3 regions of the Dechloromonas denitrificans genome follow, and region 2 is predicted to be linked to each of the others. Evidence: predicted binding sites of a transcription regulator. Region 2 holds the regulator's gene; each other region holds the start of a gene.
The links. The regulator HrcA, encoded in region 2, represses chaperone genes, less so after heat shock. The targets are predictions, from matches to a motif close to TNTTAGCACTCNNNGNCNNNGAGTGCTAANA.

Region 1 (9,915 bases), 1.5 Mb from region 2:
AATACCCAGGAAGGATGCGGCAGACATGTAGTCACCCGCGATGGCCAGGCCGTTCTGGAAGCCGGTGATACCGCCGCCACCGGTGTAGAAGTCAGCAGCAGACTTGGTTTTGCCTGCGGCCCACTTGGTGATGTAAAGCGTACCGCCGACGAACAGGCCAAACATGACGATGGCCGTCCAGTTGGTTGCCTGCTTCTGGGTATTGCCGAGATCGGCACCCGCAGCGATGGCCGCGCCTGCGGCGAGCAGGGCAACGAGGCCAGCAAGAATTTTTGTGAACTTAGTCATCTTACTTCTGTGCCTCCTTGATGATGGCTTCGTTAATCGCGTCGAATTCGGTATTGGCGCGACGGACATAAATCCAGGTCAGGAGAATGGTGAAAGCGATAACGCCGACACCAATCGGAACGCCAACGCTCATCGTCATGCCGGCACCCATTTTCACTGCCAAAAACTCTTTGTTGTAGGCAACGAGCAGGATGAAGCCGTAATAGGCTGCGGCACTGACGATGGCCATAATGATCGAGTACTTACTGCGCATGGCAATAAACTCGTGGAATTTCGGATTAGCTGTAATCCGATCGAGTACGTTTTGCATTGATTTGCTCCTCAGACTTTTTGTTTATAGAGGCATTGCTGCGGAGCCTAATTTAGGCGCAGCTACTTACAAAGAGCTTACAGAGCGTTACAAAAATCCAGCCTTGCGCCTTGATATGGCGCAAAAAAGCCCCGCACTCGGCGGGGCTTTGATCAAGCGGTAAAACCTGGACGGGGCAATTACATGCCCATGCCGCCCATACCACCCATGCCGCCCATACCACCCATGTCAGGCATGCCGCCAGCCGGCTTGTCTTCAGCCAGTTCAGCAACCATGCACTCGGTGGTCAGCATCAGGCCGGCCACAGAAGCAGCGTTCTGCAGTGCGGTGCGGGTCACCTTGGTCGGATCGAGCACGCCCATTTCAACCATGTCGCCGTACTCGCCGGTGGAAGCGTTGTAACCGTAGTTACCCTTGCCACGCTGCACCTTGTCGACCACGACAGACGGCTCGTCGCCTGCATTGGCAACGATTTCGCGGAGCGGCTGCTCCATGGCGCGCAGGACGATCTTGATACCGGCGTCCTGGTCATGGTTGTCACCCTTCAGCTTGCCGATGGCAGCGCGGGCACGGATCAGGGCAACGCCGCCGCCGGCGACGATACCTTCTTCCACAGCAGCGCGGGTAGCGTGCAGGGCATCTTCAACGCGAGCCTTCTTTTCCTTCATTTCAACTTCGGTCGCTGCGCCAACCTTGATGACGGCAACGCCGCCAGCCAGCTTGGCCACACGTTCCTGCAGCTTTTCCTTGTCGTAATCAGAAGTCGCTTCGTCGATCTGGATGCGGATCTGCTTGACGCGGGCTTCGATGGCAGCAGCTTCGCCGGCGCCGTCGATGATGGTGGTGTTTTCCTTGGAAACTTCGATGCGCTTGGCCTGGCCCAGATCCTTCAGGACAGCCTTTTCCAGCGTCAGGCCGGTCTCTTCGGCGATCACGGTACCGCCAGTCAGGATGGCGATATCTTCCAGCATGGCCTTGCGACGGTCACCAAAGCCCGGGGCCTTGACGGCAACGGTCTTCAGGATGCCGCGGATGTTGTTGACGACCAGAGTCGCCAGGGCTTCGCCATCGACATCTTCAGCGATGATCAGCAGCGGACGGCCAGCCTTGGCAACTTGTTCCAGGATCGGCAGCAGGTCGCGGATGTTGGAGATCTTCTTGTCGAAGAGCAGAACAAACGGGTTTTCCATCAGGGCTTGCTGCTTGTCGCCGTTGTTGATGAAGTACGGGGACAGGTAGCCGCGGTCGAATTGCATGCCTTCGACAACGTCGAGTTCGTTTTCCAGGGACTTGCCATCTTCAACGGTGATGACGCCTTCCTTGCCGACCTTGGCCATCGCGTTAGCGATGATTTCACCGATGTTGAAATCGGAGTTGGCGGAAATGGCGCCAACCTGGGCGATTTCCTTGTTGGTCGTACAGGGCTTGGAGAAAGCTTTCAGCTCGGCCAGGGTAGCAACCACAGCCTTGTCAATGCCGCGCTTCAGATCCATCGGGTTCATGCCGGCAGCAACGTACTTCATGCCTTCGCGAACAATGGATTGAGCCAGCACGGTGGCGGTGGTGGTGCCGTCACCGGCGATGTCGGAGGTCTTGGAAGCAACTTCCTTGACCATCTGGGCGCCCATGTTGGCGAACTTGTCTTTCAGTTCGATTTCCTTGGCGACGGAAACGCCGTCCTTGGTGACGGTCGGGCCGCCGAAGGAACGTTCGAGTACGACATTGCGACCTTTCGGGCCAAGGGTAACCTTGACTGCGTCGGCCAGGACATTGATGCCTTCGACCATACGGGCGCGGGCGGAATCACCAAACTTGACTTCTTTAGCTGCCATTTAAAACTCCTGAATTTTGATCAATTTTCCGGTTGACCGCGCCCCGTAGGAAGCACCCTTGGGGTGTGGGATCAACCGTCATTTCGAGGGATGCAGAAATTACTTCTGCAGAACGCCCATGATGTCTTCTTCACGCATGACCAGGACTTCCTGACCATCGACCTTGACGGCCTGGCCGGCGTACTTGCCGAACAGAACGCGATCGCCGACTTTGACGTCGAGAGCGATTTGCTTGCCGTTGTCGTCACGCTTGCCCGGGCCAACGGCCAGGATTTCGCCCTGATCCGGCTTTTCGCCAGCGGAATCAGGAATGACGATGCCGGAGGCAGTGGTGCGCTCGGCTTCAACACGCTTGACGATCACACGGTCGTGCAAAGGACGGATATTCATAAAGCTACTCCTAGTAGTTCACAGACATTGAAATTGGCCGGCTTGCAACAAAGGGCATCCGGGATCGGGGGAGGCAAATCGTTAGCACTCACCCGGGTCGAGTGCTAATAATAGGGGTGACCCCAGCCGATTTCAAGAGCACTCAGCAAAGGCAGGACGAAAAAAAGCCGGCCCGAGGCCGGCTGATCCGCTCGCAACAGTGCTTCAGGCAGTCACCGAGAGCAAGCTGGAAACGGCCGAGTTCTCGCCAGAGTGGGCGGGATTACCGTAAGCGTGCATCAATTGCATGATCTTGAGCATGATCTGAGCATCGCTATTGCTAGCGCTGCTGCTTGCCGCGGAAGAGGTGCTGGCCGACGACGTATCGGAGGAATCGCTCGTTCCCGTTTGCTGTGTAGACTGGTCGTATGCCATGGCCTCGCTAAAGCTGACCTTGCCATCCTGATCCGTATCGGCAGCCTCGAAATTATCGACCACTTTCGAAATCAGGCTTGAACGCTGCGAATCGGACGAGCCGATCTCTTCAAGCTGGCTACTCAGTTCATCCTTGGTAAATCCCGCATCATTGCCCTGCGGTGGCGGCGGAGGCATGCCACCCATGCCTCCGCCGCCATGCCCACCCTGGCCCTGCATGCGCATCTGGTTGAACTGTCCATCGAGTTCTTCCTGCAGCTTGGACAAGGTACTGGCAAATTCGCTTTCGGTAACCTTGCCATCGCTATCGCTATCCAGTGCGGAGAAAACGTCGTCAACACTGGTGCTACTGGAACTGCTGCTATTGCTGCTATTCGAAATCTTGCTGAAAGCCGAAACAAAGTCGCTTTTCTCGAGATAGCCCTGACTTTTCGTATCGAGTGCCGAGAACAGCCGACTACTCATTTGTGATGCATTACCGATGCCACCGATCATGATTGGCTCCTTGAAACAGGTTGAATGAAGATCAGGAGTCTCCTGACCGTTCCTTTCGAGCAATTTATCGGCCCAAAACGGCCAGAATGGGCGGTGGTTGGCGTTAAGCAGGGTAAAAGTTTGTTAAGAAAAATCCCCCGCAATCCGACATCCGGCAAGCTTGCAGGGAAACATTCCGGCGTAAAACCAGCTTAAAGCGGCAAATCCGGACGGCTGGCAATTTTTGCCGCCAGCTGTTTACGCTGATCCGCGCTCAATAAAGCGAGCACCTTTCGATCCAGCTGAACCTTCAACAACGCCATTTCAGTTTGCGAGCTAGCCGCGGACTGCGCCAGCGCCTGGGCTCGTGTTTCGTCGAATCGCTCATCGAGCGCCAGCTGGCGGAGGGCATCAAGAGATTTCCGCAGCTGTTTTTCCTGCTGACGCATGGCCGGCACCTGGGCGTGCATGAGTTCAAAAACCTGATCCTGCTGCCGTTCACTGAGTTTCATGCCATGCAGGAACGGGGGCAGTGCGCCCCCCGGCCCACTGGCAGCATGTTCATGTCGGCCCATTTTTGCCATGCAGGGCTGGTCGACCGGAGCAGATGGCTGGGCGTGCACAGAAAAGGAAGCAGCAAGCAAGACAGCAATAAAAAGACGGGATTTCATGGGTTCTCCTGTTGAATGGGATGCGTCCGGCCACTGCGGCCAGTCGAGGCATGAATTGTTTGCCGACCCACGGTTAACCGCCGTTAGCAGCCGGTAAAAGTCTGTAAATTCAGTGCCGAATTGAAAAAGCCTTGGCTATGATCCCAACCCATGCGAACCCAGCAACGGAAAGTGCAATGACAGCAGTTTTGCTGATTGACGATGATGTCGAACTGGCCGAAATGCTCGGTGACTACCTGGCCCAGGATGGCTTTACCGTCGCCACCGAGCATGACGGCGAAAGCGGCGTCCAGGCCGCACTGAGCGGCAATTATGCGATTGCTGTGCTCGACGTGATGATGCCCCGCCTTTCCGGAATCGAAGTCCTGCGTCAAATCCGGGCGGCCAGCACGATGCCGATCCTGATGCTGACCGCTCGTGGCGACGACATGGATCGCATCGTCGGACTTGAGCTCGGCGCCGACGATTACGTCCCCAAGCCCTGCCTGCCCCGCGAACTGGCGGCCCGGCTGCGCGCCATTCTCAGGCGAAGCGCCGCCTCCGCCGAAAGCAGCAGCGCCCCGCTGGTTTTTGGCGCCCTCTGCGTCCGCCCCGAGCAACGGCGCGTCGAATGGAATGGAGACGCCGTCGAGCTGACCGGCACTGAATACAATCTGCTCGAAACACTCGCCCGTCACGCCGGCCGACCGGTCAGCAAGGAAGAGCTTTCCGAACAAGCCTTGGGCCGCGCCCTGAGCCGCTTCGATCGCAGCATCGACGTCCATCTTTCCAGCATCCGTCAGAAACTTGGCCGACTGGCGGATGGCCGTTCATGCATCCAGACGGTTTATCGCCAGGGCTACCAGCTGATCCGCGAATAACTCATGGGCCGTCTTTTCTGGAAATTTTTCCTGTTCGTCTGGCTGGCCCAGATGGTCGGCGTCGTCGCCACCGGCACACTCTTCTGGCTTGAACATCAGCACCACGATGCCCGCCCGGACGCTTCGCACCGGGAGCGCATGCCGCCCCCTCACCTGCCACCACCGAACGATTTCAGGCCGCCCCCGCCGCCCGAACATCGCGGCCCGATCATCCCCTACATCCACATCGCCGCCGGGCTGTTCGCCAGCCTGCTCTGTGCTGCCGGTCTCGCCTGGTATATCGCCAAACCGATCCGCCACCTGCGCGAAGCCTTCGAAGCGGCGGCTGAGGGCAATCTGGATCTCAGGATCGGACAAAGCATGGGGCGCAGAAGAGACGAGCTGGCTGACCTCGGTCAAGGTTTTGATCGCATGAGCGACCATGTACGCGCCCTGATGGAAGGACAAAAACGGCTGCTGCACGACGTTTCGCACGAATTGCGCTCACCGATCGCCCGACTGCACGCCGCCATCGGACTGGCCCGCCAGCAACCTGCCCGGATTGACGACAGCCTGCTGCGCATCGAACGCGAAGGCGAGCGGATGAACCGGCTGGTCGGCGAACTGCTGACGCTTTCGCGCCTGGAAGCCGGGGTCGGCACGCATATCGACACGCTGGACCTGGCCGATCTGCTGGGTGATCTGATTGAAGACACGCGTTTTGAAGCCACGGCACGGCATATCGCGGTCGACTGCCCGACACTGCCCGATTTCACCTTGCGCGCCAACGCCGAACTGCTCCACCGGGCAATCGAGAACGTCCTGCGCAACGGCTTGCGATTTTCGCCGGAGGGCGGCACCCTGAGTATCGAAGCTCGCATCCTGGAAAACCGCCATTGCCTGATCGCCATCACCGATCAGGGGCCGGGCGTCCCCGACGATCAACTGGAAGCTATCTTTACCCCATTTTTCCGTGGCACCAATCCCGGCGAAGGCTATGGGCTGGGCCTGGCCATCGCCCGCCGCGTCCTTGCTGCGGTCAACGGCCAGATCATGGCCAAAAACACGCCCAAAGGCGGTTTGCGCGTCGAAATCACCATCCCGCCAGGACCCTGATCAAACAAAAGTCGCCGCTACGGTACGAAAGCAGGCCCAGCGATATTTGATTTGAGTTGACGACACCGGCCCAACTTTAGTCATAATTACGCGATGAACATCGAAAATTCCCCGCTGCTTCTGATCGTCGACGACAGCCGCATGTCACGCATGCTGATCAGGGCCATCATTGCCGACAGTCGCCCGAACTGGCGGATCATCGAAGCAGTCAACGGTGACGAAGCCATCGCACTGGCCAACGAGACACCGCCTGACTTTGTCAGCATGGATGTCAACATGCCCGGCATCAGCGGGCTTGAAGCGGCTGGACGCATCCGCATCCGTCATCCGGATACCCGGATTACCCTATGTACAGCCAACATTCAGGAAAGCACCCGTGAAGCAGCCAGCCGAGCCGGTGTACACTTCGTCGCCAAGCCGATCACGGCGCAATCGGTGGCTGACGCCATCGCGTTTTTCGAGTCTTGAGCATGACCGAGCTGAGCGAACTGCAGTGCGATGCGCTGGGTGAAATTTTCAACATCGGCGTCGGCCGTGCCGCCTCAAGCCTGAGCCAGATCGTCAATGACGAAGTGCTGCTCAGCGCGCCGGGCGTCATGGTGGTGCCACGCGAAAAAGCCGCCGAAATTCTGCTCGGCACGGAGTTCCGCCAGTTCAGCACGGTCAGCCAGACATTCAGCGGCCCGTTCGATGCGGAAGCGATGCTCGTCTTCCCCGAGTCGAACGCCCTGGAAATCGTCCGCCTGATGGTCGGGCCGCACATGTCGGTCGAGGAACTGTCCGAATTCGAACAGGAAGCCATGTGCGAAGTCGGCAACATTATTCTCAACGCCTGCATGAGCTCGCTGGCCGACCTGCTGCACATCAGTTTTGACAGCACCTTGCCCCTGCACCGTTTCGGCGATACCAACTCGATCGAAATCCTGGAGGGCGACGAAGATCACATGGTCGTCCTGCTCCAGGTCGACATGAAAATCAGCCAGCAATGCATCCAGGGACACATCCTGTTTCTGCTCAGCGTAACGTCGATGGCCAATCTGCTGTCCTGCCTGACCCAATATCTGCACGACCAGGGACTGGCATGATCAATCTGCCGACCAGTGCCTTGTGCGCTGTCATCGACAGCCTTGAATCCGGTGTCGTGATTCTCGATCACGAGCAGCGCGTACTTTACTGGAATCAATGGTTTGCCACCCGCTGCGGCCAAACGGCGGCCTTGGCCAACGGCCAGATGCTGGCCGAGGCACTGACCGGAATCACCAACAACCGACTGCAGCAAGCCGTCGTCCAGGCAATCCGGCACCGCCTGCCGGCACTGCTCTCTCCGGCCCTGCACGGCGCCATTCTGCCGCTTTATCAGACCGAACAGGATCGGCGGCGGGAACGCCGGATTCAGCAACTGATCCACATCATCCCGCTGCGGGACGATCCCAGGGCGGCATGCCTGATCCAGATCAGCGACGTCACGGCCAATATTTCACGCGAGCGCCTGCTGCGCCAGCAAACCGACATGCTGCGCCGAAGCACCACCCAGGATGAAGTTACCGGCTTGCCCAATCGCCGCACCTTCGATGCGGCGCTTGCCCAGGAGTTCGACAAGGCCAGGAAAGCCGGCCGACCACTTGCCCTGCTGGTCGGCGACCTAGATCAGTTCAGTCACTTCAATGCAGTACACAGCCGCGACATTGGCGATGCCTGCCTGAAACAGGTCGGCGAACTGTTTTCCGGCACATTGCGACCGGTCGGCGGGCTGGCGGCACGCTACGGCGGCGATGAGTTTGCACTGGTCTTGCCGGGCTACAACGAAGACAATGCCTGCCAGCTGGCCGGCAAGATTTGCCGACAAGTCGATGCGCTGCAGATTGCCCATCCGGACACAGCTCCGACCCCATTCCTCAGTCTCAGCATCGGTGTCGCGGTGATGACCCCAACCGAGGATGCCGACACCGACACCTTGCTCTCGTCGGCCGATGTTGCGCTCTATCAGGCCAAACACGAAGGTCGCAACCGGGCGGTTTATTTTTCGGTGGAAGACGGCAGTTTCCGCGCCTGCGAGTAGCCGGCGCGCTTCAGTCGGCCTTGAGCGCCGGCCCTGGCAGATAAACCTGATAGCCATTCCGGCCGGCCCGCTTGACGGCGTAGAGCGCCATGTCGGCATGCTGCTTGAGCACATCCAGATCTTCACCATGCACCGGAAAAAGGGCGATGCCGACACTGGCCGAGATGCGCGCCACATCGACTTCCAGGTGGAATTCCCGTGCCATTTCGAGCACGATCCGCTGCGCCACCTCTTCCACCTCACCCTGCCCCGAAATTTTCGGCAGGATGACGGCAAACTCGTCGCCGCCCAGACGCGCTACGGTATCCGAATCGCGCACCGCCAGGACCAGGCGTCGCGCCGCCTCGATCAAGAGGGCATCACCGGCGGCATGGCCGAGCGTGTCATTCACATTCTTGAAGTAATCCAGGTCGAGATAAAGCAGACCGAACTGTTCGCCATAGCGGCGAGCCTGGGTCTGGACCATTTGCAGGCGATCGTAGAACAGCGCCCGATTCGGCAGATTGGTCAGCGGGTCGCTGTGCGCCTTGTGGCGTAGCAACTCTTCCATTTCCTTGCGCTGGGTAATGTCGATGAAGGTCGCGACATGTCGTCCGCCGCTTTCCAGCGCGCCGCCGTGGATCGAGGAAATTGCCAGCCAGACGACGTAGACCGTGCCATCCGGACGCTTGTTCCAGACTTCGCCGGCCCAGTGTCCTTCGCTCGCCAACCGCGCCCACATGTCCTTGAAGAACCCGTCGGAGTGACGCCCTGCACCGAGCAAGCGCGGATCCTTGCCAAGGACCTCCTGCGGCCGGTAGCCGGAAATGGCCGTAAATGCCGGATTAACCTGGATGATATGGTTATCGACATCGGTGACCACAATCCCTTCCGTTGCGCTTTCCATCACCGCGGCAGAAATCTGCAGGGCTCGCTCGCTGGCCAGACGGTCCGTCACATCCTGCACGCTGACCACCCATTGCAACAACCCGGCATCGCTTTCGATGCGAGCAATATGGACATCGCAAACGCGTACCCGGCCAACCTCCGGATCGGCAAAACGACAACGGGCTGCGGCAGAAACCGGTAAGCCGCGCAAGCGCTGGCCAAGGCGCTCGGCCACCATCGGCCGGTCAGGCTCGAAGACAAAATCGATCACCGGCCGCCCAAGCAGGCGCTCGGGCAGCAAACCGAGCATGGCCGCTGCGCGTTCGTTGGCAAACACGATCTCGAAGGTCGGCGCCTGCATGATCAGGATGCCGTCCTGGCTGGTTTCGATCACGGAACGGTAGCGCGCCTCGCTTTCGGCAATCAGCGCCTCATTGCGCCTGCGTTCGGCAATTTCATCGATCAATTGGCTATTCGCGCTGGACAGCGCTTGCGTACGTTCGACGATCAAATTTTCCTGTCCTGCGGTCAACTCGTGCAGACGCAGGAAATGGCGACGCGAGCGCCAGATCGCAAAATGCATCAGGAGCCCGATGATCAATCCGGCGGCACCGTAAGTCAGCATCGTCCGCAGGCGTTGCTCGTGGCGAATTTC
Region 2 (9,915 bases):
TGACAAACAAATCCGCATCACCAATATCCCGCAGCGCAGCTGCCAGATCAAGGCGAACCCGTTCTTTACGAACCGGTTCAGGCGGTGCAGAAAACACCACATCGGCCTGACCAACACCCGCCCTGGCCAGCGCCGCAAAAAGCTCATCCGGCCGCAAAGGCTTCGGAACAAAATCGTTCATGCCAGCCTCAAGGCAGCGATCACGATCGCTGGCCATGACATTGGCTGTCATTGCAATAATGTAAACGGGCTCAAATTCATGAGAAACCACCCAACTGCGACGCATTTCCCGCGAGCGGATGGCCTCTGTGGCCTCGATCCCGCCCATCACCGGCATCTGCATATCCATCAAGATCAGGTCGAAGTGGTTTCCATCAAACTGCTCAACCGCCTCTGCGCCATTGTTGGCGACGACAACGCTGTAACCATGGCGCTCCAGCAAACGAATCGCCAATTCCTGATTAACCGGATTATCTTCAACAAGCAGAATCGAAACACCCTGCCCCGCCTGTGATTGATCCGCTGCCGGCAGCAAATCGGCAGCAAGATCATGCCCCTGCCCCGCCTTGCCTACCGCCAGGGACAACGCATCGGCAAGGTCATCAACGCCGATCGGCTTAACCAGATGAGCTGAGACTTCCAGCTGACGCAAACGAGCCAGATCCTGCCGCTGGTTCTCGGTCGTCAGCATGAAAATCAATTTCTCGGGCCGCCCCGCAGCCTGCCAACTTTCAGCCAAAGCAAAACCTGCCGGTGCAGCCATACCCGCATCAGCGAAAATGAAGTCAAACGGAAAGTCGACCGCACGCATCCGTTCTATCGCATCAGCCACAGCAATCGAATCTGGCAGCAAGGTGACCTGAATTCCCAGTCGCTCAAGCAGCTCCACCAGATAAGCGCCTGCCGCCGCATTATCTTCCACAACCAAGGCACGCCGCCCCTTGAAAGCGGCATCCGGCAAAACTGGAGAGGCAACGGATTCAATCCCCAGGCGGGCCGTAAATGAAAATACCGAACCGACACCCGGCGTACTGTCGAGCCAGATTCTCCCATCCATCAACTGAACCAATCGGGCGCAGATGGCCAAGCCCAGTCCGGTACCGCCAAAGCGCCGGGTCGTCGAAACATCCGCCTGGGAAAATGCATCGAAAATGGCTTTTTGCTTGTCTGCCGGAACGCCGATACCGGTGTCCCGAATCATGAAATGGAGGAAGACCGAGTTTTCAGTCGACTTCTCAACCACCACCTCGACAATCACCTCACCCTGCTCGGTGAATTTGATCGCATTGCCGATCAAATTGATGATCACCTGACGCAAGCGGGTTGGATCACCGATAACACGCAGAGGAACCTCAGGCCGAACATTGGCAATCAATTCCAGGTTTTTCTTGTGAGCACTGACAGCCAGCACCCTGGCCGCCTCAAGCACCGTGTTATGCACGGAGAAGCCGACCGCCTCGAACTCCATTTTTCCGGCTTCGATTTTGGAAAAATCGAGAATGTCATTGACGATGGTCAGCAAAGCCTCGGCCGACGATTTGACCGTGCGCAGATAGTGTCGCTGCTCGGCATCAAGCTCGGTATCCAGCGCCAGTTCGGTCATGCCGATAATGCCATTCATCGGGGTTCTGATTTCATGGCTCATATTGGCCAGAAAAGCTCCCCGTGCCTTGTTGGCCGACTCAGCCGACTCTTTGGCGGCAATCAAGTCGGCCTCGCCGCTTTTCACTTCGCTGATGTCGCGTTGGAGAATCAGCATGCGAACAGGCTCGCCATCACCATCACGAGCCGCCACGGCGCCGCGCAGCAACAACCAGCGCCACAGCCCATCGCGGGCACGCATCCGGCACTCTATCTGGAAAAAACGTTCGTTGCTCTGCCCCTGAGCCGCAATCTGGGCCTGCAAAATCCGCAGATCATCCGGATGAACCAGTTTCTGCCACTGGGCAATCGAGTTATCCAGCTCACTGGAGGCATAGCCGAGCAAGCCCTTCCACTGGCGCCCCGACTCGATGTTGCCTGTCCGCAGGTTCCAGTCACTCAGCGCATCGCCGGAGAGCAGGGTCTGCCACTTATTCAATCCGGTATAAGCAGCGTAGCCGGCATCAACCAAGCCAAGCAACGCCTCAACCCCTTTGACCAAATCTCCATTGCCACTTCCGCCTGCCTGCGCCAACAATCGCGCAAGACTCTGCTCGCCATCGGCACCGAAGGCTTCTTGAAGCTGACGGGCAAGCAACGGAGATTTAATCGGCACTAGCGCAACCCGAGAACGTCCTGCATATCGAACAAACCACTCTTCCGCCCGGCAATGTAGCGTGCAGCACGCAAACTTCCCAGTGCGTAGGGCATGCGGCTGGCTGCCTTGTGGGTTATTTCAACGCGCTCACCGATACCGCAGAACATCACCGTATGATCGCCGACAATATCGCCACCACGCACGGTTGCGAACCCGATGGTTGATGGATCCCGCTCACCGGTCACACCTTCACGACCGTAGACAGCACAATCCTTGAGATCCCGTTCAAGCGCATTGGCAATCACCTCACCCATGCGCAACGCCGTACCCGATGGGGCATCGATCTTCATTCGGTGATGAGCCTCGACCACCTCGATGTCATAGCCTTCATTCAGAATCCGGGCAGCCACATCAAGCAGCTTGAAAACGACATTGACGCCAACAGCCATGTTCGGGGCAAAAACAACCGGGATATCCCGCGCTGCAGCAGCAATGATTTCCTTGCCCTCAGCCTCAAAACCTGTCGTCCCGATAATCATGCCGACTCCGGCCTGGCGACACAGTTCCAGATGGACCAGCGTTCCTTGCGGACGCGTGAAATCAATCAGGCAATCGATATTTTGCAACCCTGCAGCAACATCATCGGTCACGAGCACATCACAGGGCATTCCGACCAGTTCGCCCGCCGTCTTGCCAATCGCCGGGCTGCCCGGAACATCAAACGCAGCGCCCAGAGCAACCAGATCGTCCTTCAACACAGACTCGATCAGCATCCGCCCCATACGACCACCAGCACCAACGATGCCAATACGCGTTGCACCCATCATCAAAACCCCATCAAATTCATGAAACGACGAAAATAGCTTGGCTCCTCGCGCGGCGGCAGCGGCTTGTCAGCAAGATCTTCCGGCAGGGATCCCAGATCGACCAAACGCGACTGCGGAGGCGGTGCCGTCAATTCGGCGACATCGGCCACAGCCACATCGCCGCCGACACGCTCAAGCAAGCCATCCGCATTGAAGAATGCGGCGAATTTGCGAGACTCGACCTTGCCAGTCTGGCCATTCTGGTAGCGATAGACGTAATCCCAGCGCTGTTGATGGAAAACATCGGTGATCATGGGTGAGCCAAGGAGAAAGCGCACCTGGTCTCGCGTCTGCCCCGGCTTGAGCTGGGCGACCATTTCCTGTGACAGGACATTGCCCTGCTGGATATCAATCTTGTACTCGTTAATAAAGCCGGGCTTGTAAGTACAAGCCCCCAGAAGCGCACAGAATGCGACAGAAAGCAGTAAGCGGGAGCGGAGCATGCGGGATTCCGGAGTTTCTCAAACACCTTTGAAGCGGTATATCATACCCGAATTCGCCCCTGGCCCTGCCCCAACAATTTTTGGATATTTAACGATGAGCGACCCCCAAAGCCTTAAGAATATGGGCCTGAAAGCCACCTTTCCGCGCCTGAAAATTCTTGAGCTTTTCGAAAAAAGCAATGTCCGCCACATGACGGCGGAAGACGTCTATCGCATGCTCATCAATGAAAACATGGATATTGGCCTGGCCACTGTCTATCGCGTTCTGACGCAATTTGAACAAGCCGGCCTGCTTGAGCGCCACTTCTTCGAATCCGGCAAGGCGGTTTTCGAAATCAACCACGGCAAGCATCACGATCATCTGGTGTGCATCGATTGCGGGCGGGTCGAAGAGTTTTACGACCCCGAAATTGAAAAGCGCCAGAATGCCATCGCCGAAGAACGTGGTTTTGCCATTCAGGATCATGCCCTGTATCTCTACGCCCAATGCACCAAGACAGCCTGCCCGCATCGCAGCAAGACCGAAGAGAAGTCTGAGTAAATTCTGATGACTGATTTTTCCGGCATGCTGGCGGGAGCCTGGCTCTCTTCGGCAGGAGCCACTTTTTTGCTGATTGCACTGGCTGAATTCGGCGATAAAAGCCAACTCGTCTGCATGACCCTGGCCGCGCGCCATCGTCCTCTCCCAGTCATTCTCGGCGCAGTAGCCGCCTTTGCCATTCTGAACCTGCTGGCCGTCCTGTTTGGCGCCGCCGTTGCTGCCTGGCTTCCCGAGTGGGTCGTCACCGCGGCGGTTGGTTTGCTGTTTGCCGTGTTCGGCATCAGCGCCTTGCGCTACAAGGAAGAAGAGGACGACGAGGATATTGAGGAAAAATCCGGCCACAATGTCTTCGCCACAACTTTCCTGCTGATCTTTCTGGCCGAATTCGGTGACAAAACCCAGATTGCCGTGGCCGGCATGGGGAGCACGAGCAATACGCTGGCCGTCTGGACGGGAGCAACGCTGGCGCTGGCAACGACCTCCGCTCTTGGCGTAATGGCCGGCCAAAAACTCCTGCATCGCCTGCCCCTGGTCTGGATTCACCGAGTCAGCGGGGCGTTTTTCCTGGTGCTGGCAGTACTCGCTGCTATCCGGCTGATCCAGAATATTCTCTGAGATAGTCAGGATTTGGGTAATTTCCCCGGTCGACCGGGGAAATATGCCTTATTTCAAACGTAGCAATTCGCGCGCATGTTGAAGGGTGATGTCGGTAATTTCGACTCCGCCCAGCATCCGGGCAATTTCCTGAACACGCCCGGCTGAATCAAGCGACTGGATGGCACTTAGCGTAACGCCATCGCGCAAGGCCTTGCTGACCTGCCACTGCCAGTTGGCCTGAGCTGCGACCTGCGGCAAATGCGTGACGCACAAAACCTGGCGTTCGCCGCCCAGTTCATTGAGCAAGCGGCCGACGATTTCAGCGACGCCGCCACCAATCCCGACATCGACCTCGTCAAAAATCAGGGTCTGAACGCTGGCCGAGCGCGAAGTCAGCACCTGGATCGCCAGACTGATACGCGACAATTCGCCGCCGGATGCCACCTTGGCCAGCGGCTTGGCTTCATTGCCCGCCAATCCGCCGATACGGAATTCAACCTGTTCAAGCCCGTAGACCGCGCCATCGCCGACCGGCAGCAAGGCGACCTCGAAACGGCCGGACGAAAGCGCCAACTGGCGCATGACCTGGCTGACCGCCAGCCCCATTGCTTCGGCCGCCTGACGGCGCCCGCCGGACAACTCGCCGGCTTGCTGCAGGAAGGCCTGCCGTGCCGCAGCGACGCGCTTTTCAAGAGCCAGCAAATCAGCCGACGCCTGCAATGCGGCCAAACGCTCGCGCCACCCCGACAATAGCGCGGGCAATTCCTGCGGCTGAACGCGATACTTGCGCGCCGCCGCCATGACGGCATCCATCCGCCGCTCGACCTCGGCCAGGCGGGCCGGGTCCAGATCGGCCCGATCGGCGTAACGCCGCAAGGTCGAAACAGCCTCGGAAAGCTCGGCCTGAACCGAAGCAACCAATCCGGCCACCTCTTCCAGCGCCGGATCGTATTCGGCAAGACTGGACAAACGTGTGGCTACGCTATCGATCTGACGTTCGCACGCCCCGTCGTCGTCCGAAAGCAACCCAATTGCAAACTGTGCGCCTTCAATCAGGCTGGCCGCATGACCAAGGCGACGATGTTCAAGATCAAGCGTTGCCCACTCGTCGACCGTGAAAGCCAGCGTATCGAGCTCACGAACCTGCCACTCGAGTTGCTCACGTTCGCGCTGCAGCGCTTCGGCCCCTTCGCTGGCTGCGCGCAACGTCTGGTCCAGCTCGCGCCACTGGCGAAAAGCCGCACCGACGTCACGGACCAGTCCGCCCAAGCCGGCATGTGCATCGAGCAGATTACGCTGGGCATCGCTGCGCAAAAGCGACTGGTGTGCATGTTGACCGTGGATATCGACCAGCCATTCACCCACTTCGCGTAATTGTTGCGCCGTTGCCGGAGATCCGTTGATGTAGGCCCGCGAACGACCGCCAGCGTCAACCACGCGACGCAGCAGCAACTCATCATCACCCTCAAGATCATTGGCCTTGAGCCAGGCAGCCACTGCCGGCAGGCGGGCCACATCGAAAGTCGCCGCCACTTCGGCTTTTTCGCAGCCGGAGCGAATCACCCCGGCATCGGCACGCTCACCAAGCGCCAGTGCCAAAGCATCGATCAAAATCGACTTGCCGGCCCCGGTTTCCCCGGTCAACGCGCCAAAACCAGTCGAAAACTCAAGCTCAAGGCGATCAACGATGACGAAATCGCGAATAGTCAGGTGACGCAGCATCAGGGACCTTTGGGCCGTTCGCTCCAGTGCAGTTTCTGGCGCAGCATGGCGAAATAGCTGTAGCCCGGCGGATGCAGGAAACAGATGGTGTATTCAGAACGTTTCAGACGGACGCAATCGTCACGCGCCAGATCGAGCGTCACCTGGCCGTCGAAGTGCACACGCGGATCATCGGCGTTGACGACACGCAATTCGATATCGGCACTGTCGTTGACGATGATCGGGCGATTGGTCAAGGCATGCGGACAAAGCGGGACCAGCGCAATACCGGCCAGCGTCGGGTGCATGATCGGCCCGCCGGCCGACATCGAATACGCCGTCGAACCGGTTGGCGTCGAGACGATCAGGCCGTCAGAACGCAGGTTATAAATGAATTCGCCGTCGATAAACAGTTCGAATTCGATCATCCGGCCAATGGCGCCCTTGTCGATCACGACATCATTCAATGCCATGTTCGACGCGATTTCCTTGCCGTCGCGAATCACCTCGGCGGAAATCAGCATCCGCTTTTCTTCCTGGAAACGACCGTCGAGCAGATCGTCCATGCAGGTCAACATGTCGTCCCGGGCAATATCGGTCATGAAACCGAGCCGCCCCTGATTGACCCCGACCAAAGGCACACGATAGCGGGCCAGGCGGCGAGCGGCATTGAGCATGGTGCCATCGCCGCCGAGCACGATGGCCAGGTCGGCATGCGCCCCGATATCGTTGAATCCGCAGGTGACCCAGCGCGACAAATCGACCTTGCGCCCGATATGTTCCGAAGTTTCTCGTTCGATAAAGACCGAAACTCCGCGTTCGTGCAGGTATTCAGCCAGTCGACGCAAGGACTCGGCAATTTCCATGCTGTGATATTTGCCGACCAGCGCGATGGTCCGGGGCGAGCGACAGGAAGCGAAGCTTCTATTCATGTTCGGGATTTTTGCATAAAAATGCCTTGTCGCGCGCACTCTGCTTTTTTGTACAATGCTCTGCCATGCTGGATGAACGCTCAAGAACCCTTCTCAAGGCGCTGGTCGAACACTATATCGCTGATGGTCAGCCGGTTGGTTCGCGCGCCCTTTCACGCTTTTCCGGTCTCGACCTGTCGCCGGCGACGATCCGTAACGTCATGGCCGACCTGGAAGACGCCGGTTTTGTCGCCAGCCCGCACACCTCGGCCGGCCGCATTCCGACCGCCCGCGGCTATCGCCTGTTTGTCGACAGTCTGCTCACCGTGCGCCCGCTCGAAGCGCGCCAGATGGGTGAAATGGAAGAAGCGCTGCAAGGCCAGCCATCCAAGCAAATCATCTCCAGCGCCTCGCAACTGCTCTCCGGCCTGACCCAGTTCGCCGGCGTAGTCATCGCGCCGCGCCGGGCAAGCAGCCGGATTCGCCAGATCGAATTCCTCAGCCTGTCCGAAAAACGCATCCTGCTGATCATCGTCACAACAGACGGCGATGTGCAAAACCGCATCCTGACCAGCGAAAAATCCTATTCGCCAGCCGAACTGGTCAGCGCCGCGAATTACCTCAACCAGAATTTTGCCGGCCTGGATTTCGAACAAATACGCCAGCGCCTGTCGGTTGAAATCCAGCAATTGCGCGAAGACATCAAGCCGCTGATGGCAATGACGCTCGAAGCCGGCGATGCTGCCATGTCCGAAAACGCGACACCTTACGTCATCAGCGGCGAACGCAACCTGCTCGGCGTTGAAGACCTGTCCTCCAACATGAAGCGACTGCGCGAACTGTTCGACCTGTTCGAGCAGCGCTCCAGCCTGATCCGCCTGCTTGAAGTCTCGAACCGGGCCGAAGGCGTCCAGATCTATATCGGTGGCGAATCGGGCATTGCCCCGCTCGATGAATGCAGCGTCGTTACCGCCCCCTACACGGTCGATGGCCAGATCGTCGGCTCGGTCGGTGTCATCGGCCCAACCCGCATGGCTTACGAACGCGTCATTCCCATCGTCGACATCACCGCCCGCCTGCTGTCCAGCGCCCTTACCTACCAGAGCAACAACTAATGTCCCGTTACCTGCCGGAACCGCCACATCGCCACGGCACGCCGTCGTCGACCGCCATTCTCATCGTTAACCTTGGCACGCCCGACGAAGCCAGTGCTCCAGCCCTGCGTCGCTACCTCAAGGAATTTCTTTCCGACCCGCGTGTTGTCGAAATTCCCAAGGCAATCTGGTGGCTGATTCTGAACGGCATCATCCTCAATATCCGCCCGAAAAAGTCGGCGGCAAAATACGCTTCCGTGTGGATGAAGGAAGGCTCGCCTCTGCGTGTTCATACCGAACGCCAGGCCAAATTGCTCAAAGGCCTGCTTGGCGAACGGGGTCATCATGTCACGGTCGACTGGGCGATGCGCTATGGAACGCGCTCTGTTCCGGAAATGCTGGCACACCTCAAAGCCAACGGCGCAACACGCATCCTGCTGGTTCCGATGTATCCGCAGTATGCGGCGAGCACGACAGCTACGGTCGTCGATGAAGCCTGCCGCTGGCTGCTTCAATTGCGCAACCAGCCGGAAATGCGTTTCGTGCGCAACTTCCATGATGACGAAGGCTATCTTGCCGCGCTTGAAACGTCGGTCCGCCAACATTGGCAGACAGCGGGACCGCTCGGCCCGGATGATCGCCTGCTGATCAGCTTCCATGGCCTGCCCAAGCGCAGCCTGGACCTCGGCGATCCGTATTTCTGCGAATGCCACAAAACCGGCCGCCTGCTGGCCGAACGCCTGCAGCTCAAGCCCGAACAATACCGCCTCTGCTTCCAGTCGCGCTTCGGCAAAGCCGAGTGGCTGCAACCTTATACCGCCCCAACCCTGCATGCACTGGGCAAGGAAGGCACCAAACGGCTGGATGTAATTTGCCCTGGCTTCACGGCCGATTGCCTCGAGACACTGGAAGAAATCGCCCTGGAAGGGCGTGACGACTTCATCGCGGCGGGCGGCCAGGCATATCACTACATTCCAGCCTTGAACGAAGATGCCGCATGGATTGCTGCCCTGGCCAACCTGGTTGAACGGCAATTAGGCGGCTGGGACACACGCCAGCCGTTCGATCCCCGACAACTCGAAATCGGCGCCAGGGAAGCCTTCAAACACGGCGCCCGAACTTGAGATTGGCCATGCCAACCCCACATCGGGTGCCATGAACACACCGTACGGGGAGCGCGCCATGCCAGAAAACATCCACCTCGTCTGCTCCCATTGCGCAGCAGTCAACCGTTTGCCGATCGCTCGCCAGCACGAATCGCCAAGCTGCGGGCAATGCAAAAACCCCGTTTTCTGCGGTCGACCGCAAGAACTCGGCGAAAATGACTTCGACCGCTGGATCAGCCGCAACGATGTCCCGATGCTCGTTGATTTCTGGGCGCCATGGTGTGGCCCCTGCCGCTCGATGGCACCGGCCTTCACCCAGGCCGCCAGCGAACTGGAACCGGTACTGCGCCTGGCCAAGGTCGACACCGAACGCGCCCCCGGCCTGGCCGCCCGCTTCGGCATTCGAAGCATTCCAAC
Region 3 (9,915 bases), 690 kb from region 2:
GCCAGGCTGCAATCCGTCGTTGCGCGCTATCCCGGCTGTCATGCGGCGTACGGGATTCACCCGCTGTACGTCATGGCAGCGCAGGAGTCCGATCTGGCGACGGTGCGACACTGGCTTGAGTCCGAGCGGCCAGTCGCCGTGGGTGAAATCGGCCTGGATGGTTACGTGCCTGATCTCGACCCGGACCGTCAGACGCATTTTTTTGTTGAACAACTCAAACTGGCCCGCGAGTTCAAGCTGCCGGTGATTCTCCATGTGCGCCGCTCGATCGACCCGATTCTCAAGCAGTTGCGCCGGATTCGTGTGTCGGGTGGCATTGCCCACGCCTTCAATGGCAGTCGTCAGCAGGCTGATGAATTCATCAAGCTGGGTTTCAAGCTCGGTTTTGGTGGCGCCATGAGCTACAGCGGCTCAACCCGTATCCGGGCGCTGGCCGCCGAGTTGCCGCTGGACGCCATTGTCCTCGAAACCGATGCGCCGGATATTCCGCCCGCCTGGCTTGACCGGGGGCGCAATACGCCGGCACAACTGTCGGCGATCGTCGATGTGCTGGCTGAATTACGCAACTTGCCGCGTGGTGAAATCATCGCGGCCAGCCGTCTGAATGCGCAACAAGTATTGCGTTTCGCTTGATCTGGGCTAAAACCATTAAACGCTTATAAGCGTAAATTACGCGGGTCAAAATCGGCCTCGGTCGTCGAGCCCGCTTGCGGCATGAATGTGGAAAGCCATGACAAAAAATTCCCCCAAAAACGGTGCGGCGCGCCGCCAGTTTCTCTTCGATTCAGCCCGGATGGCCTGCGGTGTCGGGATGCTCGGCCTTGGACTCGGGCTCTACGCCAAACAATCGAAAGCCTTGCCCGCCCTGGCATTGCGGCCACCTGGCGCACTGCCGGAGGACGATTTTCTCGGCGCCTGCATCCGCTGCGGCCTGTGCGTGCGCGATTGCCCGTACAACACGCTGGAACTGGCCAAGCCGGAAACACCGGTGGCCACCGGTACGCCTTACTTCACGGCGCGCAACATTCCCTGCGAAATGTGCGAGGACATTCCTTGCATCAAGGCTTGTCCGACCAAGGCCCTCGACCATCAACTGACCGATATCAACAAGGCCAAAATGGGTGTCGCGGTGCTGATCGACCACGAAACCTGCCTCAATTTCCTCGGCTTGCGCTGCGATGTCTGTTATCGCGTCTGCCCGGTCATCGACAAGGCCATCACGCTTGATTTGCAGCCCAACCAGCGCACCGGTCGGCATGCCATGTTCCTGCCGACCGTTCATTCCGAACACTGCACGGGCTGCGGCAAATGCGAAAAATCATGTGTGCTGGAAGAGGCTGCGATTCGCGTCCTGCCGCCCAAGTTGGCCAAGGGCGAGTTGGGGCACCACTATCGCGTGGGTTGGGACGAGCAAAAGAAAGCGGGCCATTCATTGATGGATGAATCCAAATTGATCGACCTGCCCGATCGCGTACCTGAGGGCGCCGTCCTGCCTGGTCACTACGACCCGGCCAGCGGCCAGACAGCACCGGCCCGTGGTTTGCCCGGCAGCGAGGCCGGGGCAGTGCCCAGTCATCCCCCTGGTCTGGGAGAAAAGCCATGAGCCAGATTCGCCATAAAAAACGCATTGGCGCCGAGGCCGTCGAGGAAAAAGGCTGGTGGCGTGCCTACCGCTGGCTGATCCTGCGCCGGGTGTCGCAATTCAGTATCCTCGGCCTCTTCCTGCTCGGCCCTCTGGCCGGTATCTGGGTGGTCAAAGGCAATTTGAACTACAGCTACACGCTTGATGTACTGCCGCTGACCGATCCGTATGTCGCCCTGCAGTCGATGGTTGCCGGCCATGTGCCGGAAACGCTGGGCTTGATCGGGATGGCGATTGTGGCCTTGTTCTACTTTCTGGTCGGGGGGCGGGTTTACTGCAGTTGGGTTTGCCCGGTGAATGTTGTGACCGATACTGCCGGCTGGCTACGTGATCGCCTTGGCATCAAGGGCAGCGTGCATCTGTCGCGGCAGACCCGTTACTGGATTCTGGGCATGACGCTGGTCGGTTCGGCCTTGACGGGCGTGGTTTTGTGGGAACTGATCAACCCGATCTCGATGCTGCATCGCGGGTTGATTTTCGGCCTGGGAGCAGCGTGGACCGTGGTACTTTCGGTTTTCCTGTTCGATCTCTTTGTGATGAGTCGCGGCTGGTGCGGTCGACTCTGTCCGGTCGGCGCTTTCTACAACCTGCTGGGTCGGCGCAGTCTGCTGCGCGTTTCGGCCCCGGCCCGCGTGGCGTGCAACGACTGCATGGATTGCTTCGAGGTTTGCCCCGAGCCGCAGGTGATTCGTCCGGCCTTGAAAGGCGAGGCCAAAGGCGTCGGGCCGATGATCCTGTCGGCTGATTGTACGAACTGTGGCCGTTGTATCGACGTTTGTTCGAAAGAGGTTTTTACCTACAGTTTGCGCTTCAAGAACCCTGCTTCGACCCTAGCGGGCGATCAGTAAGCCGGCTGCTGAGGCAAGAAAAAAGGGGGCCAACCGGCCTAATGCAGTTCAGTTAAGGCTCTTTTAGGTGACGAACGGCGTAACGAGCCGGTCTGGCTTTGACGACACGGGGGCATTTTCGCCCCCGTCGTTTTTCCACGATAGCCATCTGCAACTGCAAACGCAGGCGCGCCAGATGGGACGGCAGTTTCCCCGGACTCATTCCCGCCGCCCAGATCAGTTCGTGCTGGATGATGTGCAGTGCGCGCAGGAAGCTCAGATCGGTCGGAGCGACGCGCGCTTCAGTGGCCGCCTTGGCGATTTCAAGTCTGATCAGGTTGTAGGCAATTAAGGCCCCCCAGATTTCCTGATTGACCCCTTCGGGCAAACGCGAGCGCAAGGTCAGCGCTTCGCCCAGCATCGATTGCTTGAGCTCGCGGTAGCTGGTTTCAATTTCCCAGCGCCGGCGATAGCAGTCCGCCAGATCCTGCGCTTTGAAGCGGCGGCGATCGAACAATGAGGTCAGCAGTACCCGGCTTTGACCATTGGCCGACTCGACTCGAATGGCACGGGCCTCCCAGGCCTCGGGCAGATCAGGGACCTTGACGCGCGCTTGAGGAGATATACGCAAACGAACCCGACAATCCTCGGGCGTTCCCGACAGGACTTCGTATTGCGTGTTGGACTTGGCGGGGATCAGGTAATGCCGCTCGGTGCCCGCAGCACTCAAGCCCAACAATATTTCCGCAGAAACAAAGCCCTTGTCGAAGACGGTCAGGGAATGGTCCTCGATCCGACCGATCAGCGCCTTGGCGTAAAGCATTTCGTTCTGGCCGTATTGGCCAAACTCGATGGCCGAGACCAGATGGGTGGGCAGTGCCGTCAGGCTGACGGCACGCACCTGAGGATAGGAGGCCACTTTGCCGCTGGCGTAGCGTTGGGCACCAAAGAATTCGCGGTTCTCGGGGCTGTCCGGCACCCGAAAGGTGGTGCCATCGACCGCCCATAGCGAAAGTCCCTTCCACTGATTCGCGACCTTCTCCTGTGCGCACCAGGCTTGGGCCGTTTGCTCGAACAACCATTGCAGCGGGGCTTGGCCAAGGCGAGCCCGCGCCTGCGTGATCGCACTCTTGCAGACCGCCTCGATTCGGGTGTCGGGCAAGGCCAGATCCAGGGTGCTGAGTACTTCTTCCATCGACTGGCGACGAAACAACGCCAGGGCGATCACCAGCCAGACCACTTGCTCCGCCGGCAAACGACGGCGGCGAACACTCGCCACCCCATGCGCGCTGAGCGCCTGCTCAATCCACTCATACGGCAAATGAGCCGCCAGACGATCGAATCCGATCGTCGGCATGACATCTGTCGTAATGGAGAGCTGGCTGGACAACATCGTTCGCCACGTTAACCATTCGGCGAACTGTCCACAAGCCCCAAAATGAAAAATGCCGCTCACCTAAGTGAACGGCATTAGAGCCTCGGCTCCCCTTTTTGCATGAAGCAAGGACCGCTCAGCTTGCGCTGAGTACGCCGCGCATTTTTTGCAGCGCCTTGACCTCGATCTGGCGGATACGCTCGGCGGATACCGAGAACTCGGCGGCCAGGTCATGCAGAGTGGCGCCTTCGTCATTGTTCAGCCAGCGTGCTTCAACAATCCGGCGGCTGCGTGGGTCGAGTGCCGACAGGGCGTTGTGCAGCCCTTCATCGTGCAGGCGGGCGATGGCCTTGTTTTCCATGACGCGCGTCGGCTCGTAGCGCGAGTCGGCCAAGTAGTCGATCGGGGCAAAAGCCTCGTCACCATCATCCGGATTGCCTTCCAGCGCGAGATCGCGGCCGGTCAGGCGCGTTTCCATCTCGACGACTTCTTCCTGCTTGACGCCCAAGCGCGCGGCAACTTCGGCAGCCTGGGTGCCGGACAGCGTATCGACACCTTCGTAGTTGTTTTTCAGGCTGCGCAAATTGAAGAACAGCTTGCGCTGGGCCTTGGTGGTGGCCACTTTGACCAGGCGCCAGTTTTTCAGGATGTATTCGTGGATTTCAGCCTTGATCCAGTGCATCGCAAAGGACACCAGGCGCACGCCACGAGCCGGGTCGTAGCGCTTGACCGCCTTCATCAGGCCGATATTGCCTTCCTGGATCAGGTCGGCGTGCGGCAGGCCGTAGCCGAGATAGCCGCGGGCAATTGAAACGACAAGGCGTAAATGCGAGAGCACGAGCTGACGTGCCGCTTCCACATCGCCATCGTTGTGGAAACGCTCAGCCAGCTTTGTCTCCTCGGACTCGCTAAGCATCGGATAACGGTTCGCAGCCTGAATGTAGGCGTCGATGTTGCCGACCGCAGAGGGAATTGGAAGGGCCATAGCTTGGGTCATCGCGTAATTTTCTCCTTGAAAACCTGATTCAATTTTAGCACTCGCTGCCTATGAGTGCTAACAAGTGAAAAAAGTTTCTCGCGGGGAATCTGTTCGTTGCCAATAAAGTCTGAGACAGTGCAATAGAGTCAGAGACAAGACATTAATGTTTGCGACAAATAGCTAAAGCGAAAAGCCTTCGATCAAATTGGAGGCTGTCCAAAGCGTAGACTTAGATTGGCAGTCAGTCGCCTAGGAGTTGGGTCTGGAGAATTGCAAAAAGTGATCTCACTTCGGAGTCAGAAGCATCTATATCTCTGCCTAAGGGGGCTGATGGCTTGTAGTCTTTGTCGTTACGGTCAGCCTCTTTTTCTTCGAGATAGTCACGGTGTTTGTTTAGCTCGAGCTGACTATCCGAGGGAATTTTGAGGTCGAAAGCTGAAAGCGCAAACTCCAGTTCATCCTCAAAGGAGTTCAACTCTGAAATGGACGAAATGTCATCAAGCCGATTTTCCAGGCATTCGATGAAACCATGCAGTGCGTCGCAAGCTGCATTTTTGGCGAGTGTTGGGGCTTCTCCATATCTCTCAATTGCACTGGCGACTTCTTTAATCTCGTCTAATGAAAGTGTATCCCCCGCACCAGAAAGCATATCTGCAGTGACCTGTGCAAGTACGGTATTTGAGGGGAGGGCTTGTTGTTCGTCTAGCGAGTGATTTTGGAATAATTCAAGTGCACGTCTGCATTCGCTCTCATCAATGGGATCCGCGCCTTCTACGGACAGCCTCTTAAATGCATCTTCTGCTAAAGCGAGGGTCGGGTACTTTTCGTCCAGGTGTTCGCTCATATCAAGTGCGAGTCGGAGATGCTCGATAGCCGCTCCTCGGCCGGAAACCATTAGTCTCTTAACCGCATCGATCCAGACTATTTCATCGCTAAACTGTTTTGAGCAAACGTCATAATGTTTTATGTAAAACCCCCAAGCATTATCGAGTTCAACAAAGGTGCCTGCGCTCTTAACGATAGATAGAAGTAAATGATCTTCGATGATGACTGCGCTCATGAAGTCTCGAATGCCGGGATTGCTAAAGAAGATATAGTTGTTCGATAGAGAGACTATCGATCCTTCAAGTGGCTTAAGTGCATGCCTGAAGCTTACGACCATCTGGGAGTCATCAATGTGGTGCGAGAAGCGTTTAAATGCTTGCAGGATTGTGTCGACAGACGGCCAGTGTCCTGAGAAAAATAACGCGAGCATGATGGTACGAGAGTCTGCACTTAGATGGGCACGGTAAGGCCTCTCCCACAGAGCACTTGGATTATTGAGCGCATTAATAACAGCGTCCCTGATGGGTAGATCTTGAATAGCTTGGAAATCTGCTGAAGTAAGCAGTTCGATCAAGCGAGGGCTGAAATTCCTGTGGTCGATAATTCTTAGATAGAAGTCGTCACTTAGTAGTGAACGCTTTTCCTCGTTGGTCAGATCGGAAAAATAAATGTGATTGAAGAGAATTTGGGCGCGAATGCCTCGAGTGTACGATCCAACGTTGAGGATCAACTCACTGGCTGTAATTTTTTCCGACGATAGCTTCGTAGATTGCAACTGCGCCTGTAAAAGCAGGTAACTTCTCGTTGTCAGGATGAAGCGTAAATCCTTATTGCATCGAACTCGTTCAAGGAAAATAGGCAACCGCTGATCTGTATTTCGGATCACTTCATTTGTTAGGCTAATTTGGCCAAGAAAATCATCAAAAAAGATGAGTCTCTTCTCGCCTTTTGAGCAGATTTCCATGGCCTCAGTAAGGTCGTCCACCACGAAGACACGCCATTCCTGTGCAAGGTGAAGCCAGGTCAGAATTCGCGCAAGAGTTGTTTTGCCAACACCAGGGTCTCCAGCGATGATTAGCGCCCCTCGCTGCTCTAGAATTGCTTCAGCTTCAGCGACGCTCCGGTTCTGAACAAATTTTGGGACAAGGCTTTTTATTACGTCGAGTTCAGCATCTGTGCGGTTATATATGCCGCTATGTAAGATACGTTCAAGGATATCGGTGTGCGTCAGCCAAAGTTTGAAGTGCTGTCTTAACACCGAAGGGTGTCGTTCCAGCAGATTGTTCAGGTCCTCTTTTCCAAATACATCTTCGCGCTTCAAAGGAGCGTTTGAGAGCGCTGAAATTAATTTATCTTTTAGAGCTGGCGTGAGGGCAGTAGAAGTGGCCAGAATGTAACGGCTCGGTCTTAGGAGTGCTACTTTCTCATTTTCATCTCGAGCAGCTTTCAGTAACGCTCTGCTTGGGCTATCAATGTAATGCTTGACTTGTATAACCGTGGTATTGCCTGCGTGCGCGAAACGGAAATCTATCCCTCCATCGGCTCCTGGACCAAAACTTTCTATGTAGATGCCAAGCTCAGCCTGAAGTAGATCTCTGACGAGGTTTTCAAAATCAAGAGGAGATAATTGTCTAAAATCATGCATATAGTTATTCGGCTCCTAAGCATCAATGATGCTGGTGCATTGGCTTCAGATTGCTTCAAAGAGCTCGGTTACACAGTTCGTGCATACTCGAGAATGCTGTCGCAGAGCATCTCTAGTGTGTTTGATCGAAAACCATCTCCGTAGGAGGAGGTTAGCCATTCGGCGATGAACAGATCATGCTTCTCGAGGCCCCCTTCGTGGTGATAAACCTGCCTAGCTTGTTCAACGTGAGTTTTGTAATGATCTTCTTGGAAATCTGATTTAACTGCGGTCCCCATGTTTTCAGGCCAAATAACGCAATTGGCCTCAACTGTAATGCAGCTTGGGAAGTCATCAATTTCCATACCCAACAAAGAAATAATGGCGTGGTTGTCCAATTGTTGACGCCTTCTGTGGTCTTCCCGAGTTGTATTTCCATCGGCATCAAATACGACAAAAAATGGCGTATTTAGCTCCAAAGCCATGGCGATAGGTTGTATTAGTTTGTCTTTGCCGTGCACTGGAATTAAGTGACAGCCTAGCCTCCGAAATTCAGACCAGCGACCACTCAGATGTAGATAAGTGGTTATGTACGAAACATCTTCAAGCCCTTCAATTAAGATCGGAACCTTTGCAAAAAACATTTCAGAAATGCCCGGCTGCAAACTCTGGTGTATTTTTGCTATTAACCCCGCATTTCGATTTCGTGGCGCTTGCCCGGTAGCCGCTCGGATCCGGCTACATAAAGCATCGAACGTGAGGAATTTAACTTCCGCTGTATTGCCGGATGCCGTAACAAGCCTAACGTTCTCAAACCCTTGCCCTCGTACAAAGATAGGGGAGTGTGTGGTAATTAATATCTGATTGTTTTCACAGGAAAGCGTTTCTAGTACGTCGGCCAAGTGCCTCGCCTGTGGAGGGTGTTGATATAGCTCAGGCTCTTCAATTCCCAACAAGAGAGTTGGAGCATTTTCCTCATCAGAAGCTGCCAATTCCTGAAGCAAAGCAAGTAAGTAAGAACGTTGGAGGCCGTGCCCCATTCTGGTGAGACTTCCAAAGAAGTTTGCATCGCCAGTTCTAATTCCTGCGACAGGCTGTTGAACAACTACGGATTTATTAAGATCTGACATCCACTCAAGGGCCAAACGAACATCTGGATGAGCCCATTCGCCTAGTCGGCGTTGTAGCGAAGCAGATATCTCGTTGAGACTCTCTTGATTTCGATTCAGCAGCTCAAGATAACGCTCTAACGTGTCTGACTTTAAATTTTCGATCTCTTGATCAAAATTAATACGCGAGCGAACGGTTCGCGCAAGCAATTTCCCTAGAGCGCTGGTTTTTGCTTCCTGGCTTTCATCGGTTGCATCCTTTACTGCGGGAACATATACCCACTGTATAAATGGAGAAAGCTTCCCTGCTCCATTTATTCCATAGAAATTATCCTCGCTTGGAATAAGTTCGCATAGCTCAGCGTGCCCAGCTTCATATATTTGCAAAGCTTCAATTTTGTCAGCTTTTGATCGGGCATTCGGCAGGTCAGGATAATTTACTTGCAATTCCTGATAGAGCCTATTTAGATCGGCAGCAGATGCTCCTCTTTTTTCTGCCTCAAAAAAGCCCCGAAAAGCTCCCATACCGGATCGCTCACCGTAGTGGCGGACCACCGCAATACCTGTTGCATCATCAAACGTAGCCTCTGCTGTAACCGCTAGTTCCCCTTGGCGAACGTAGTTCGATAGTTCGTGAGTTGCAGCTTCTCCTAAAGAGTCAAAGGTCACTGTAATCTTTATCGGTTGCCTAGTGTTTTGGCAGGAAAAATCTTCTACAGACAGTTTTGTAACATCGGTTGAGCTGCCTGATTGCTCTTTGAAAAAAATATTGAGAGCAGCAAGAACGGTCGATTTCCCAGCGCCATTTTGTCCAACAAAGCAGGAGTAGTTGGCTAAAGGAATTGTGATATCGGCCAGTCTCCGGAAATTCTGGATTCGTACGTTTTTGACCCTCATGGACTCTCCCGATTCTGGTTGTTTCATGGCTACAGCCATGAAATTTGATTTGGCTGTGCGAGATGCAATCGGCATCATACAGAATGCGTAATGCTGAGCAGAATAGCCAATAGGTTTTGTTGGTCATGCAGGTAAGCGGCGCCCGATAGCCAAGGGCAAATATGAATTATGGAGTTTGGGGGGGCGCTAAGCAGATTGGGGAATCGAGGATGTCCCCCCGCCTACCGTCCAAAAGAGCAATGCGCAGAGCGATGCGCTCTTCGTTGGTGAATAGTCGGTTCTCGTCCCCTTCAATGAGATTGGCTGCAACACTAAGGCGCCTCGCCACTGACTGATAGCCGCTACCCCCGTATTGGTAGTGTCTTCCGTCTAAAGTTGCTAGCGGAAGTAGCTCTTGCTCGAAATACTGTACCAATGGGGTTCCGATACCTATAGCCGAGAGTATTGGCCCCAAAATTAACAACATTCGGCATACACGCCTGCTAACAGTTTGTGCGAAAACGCCATCGTGGTTTTCTACTGCCTGGCGTAGCAGTATTACTAAACAGGCCAATGCATCTGGTCCAGCTCGACGCTCAAGCATGGCGAGCTGAGTCTGATTTAGTGATCGGTGGGGTGTTTTTCCAAAGCCGAGATT

Region 1: the regulator HrcA is predicted to act here: its motif matches at 2,900-2,930, upstream of KI614_RS02195 (co-chaperone GroES).
Region 3: the regulator HrcA is predicted to act here: its motif matches at 4,874-4,904, upstream of rpoH (RNA polymerase sigma factor RpoH).

What each region holds. Positions count from the first base shown of each region.
Region 1 is NZ_CP075187.1:443,541-453,455, reverse strand. Features, by position in the region: gene KI614_RS02210 (cation acetate symporter) at 1-288, opposite strand, end outside; gene KI614_RS02205 (DUF485 domain-containing protein) at 290-598, opposite strand; gene groL (chaperonin GroEL) at 778-2,430, opposite strand; gene KI614_RS02195 (co-chaperone GroES) at 2,530-2,820, opposite strand; gene KI614_RS02190 (EF-hand domain-containing protein) at 3,025-3,729, opposite strand; gene KI614_RS02185 (Spy/CpxP family protein refolding chaperone) at 3,921-4,292, opposite strand; gene KI614_RS02180 (response regulator transcription factor) at 4,556-5,239, shown strand; gene KI614_RS02175 (ATP-binding protein) at 5,243-6,334, shown strand; gene KI614_RS02170 (response regulator transcription factor) at 6,428-6,802, shown strand; gene KI614_RS02165 (chemotaxis protein CheC) at 6,805-7,419, shown strand; gene KI614_RS02160 (diguanylate cyclase domain-containing protein) at 7,416-8,393, shown strand; gene KI614_RS02155 (diguanylate cyclase domain-containing protein) at 8,404-9,915, opposite strand, start outside.
Region 2 is NZ_CP075187.1:2,389,285-2,399,199, forward strand. Features, by position in the region: gene KI614_RS11365 (response regulator) at 1-2,257, opposite strand, end outside; gene dapB (4-hydroxy-tetrahydrodipicolinate reductase) at 2,257-3,063, opposite strand; gene KI614_RS11375 (outer membrane protein assembly factor BamE) at 3,066-3,548, opposite strand; gene fur (ferric iron uptake transcriptional regulator) at 3,643-4,089, shown strand; gene KI614_RS11385 (TMEM165/GDT1 family protein) at 4,096-4,704, shown strand; gene recN (DNA repair protein RecN) at 4,753-6,408, opposite strand; gene KI614_RS11395 (NAD kinase) at 6,408-7,319, opposite strand; gene hrcA (heat-inducible transcriptional repressor HrcA) at 7,385-8,413, shown strand; gene hemH (ferrochelatase) at 8,413-9,516, shown strand; gene trxC (thioredoxin TrxC) at 9,575-9,915, shown strand, end outside.
Region 3 is NZ_CP075187.1:3,080,381-3,090,295, reverse strand. Features, by position in the region: gene KI614_RS14560 (TatD family hydrolase) at 1-633, shown strand, start outside; gene napG (ferredoxin-type protein NapG) at 731-1,603, shown strand; gene napH (quinol dehydrogenase ferredoxin subunit NapH) at 1,600-2,490, shown strand; gene KI614_RS14545 (IS4 family transposase) at 2,543-3,862, opposite strand; gene rpoH (RNA polymerase sigma factor RpoH) at 3,981-4,841, opposite strand; gene KI614_RS14535 (ATP-binding protein) at 5,065-7,293, opposite strand; gene KI614_RS14530 (ATP-dependent nuclease) at 7,362-9,356, opposite strand; gene KI614_RS14525 (hypothetical protein) at 9,445-9,915, opposite strand, start outside.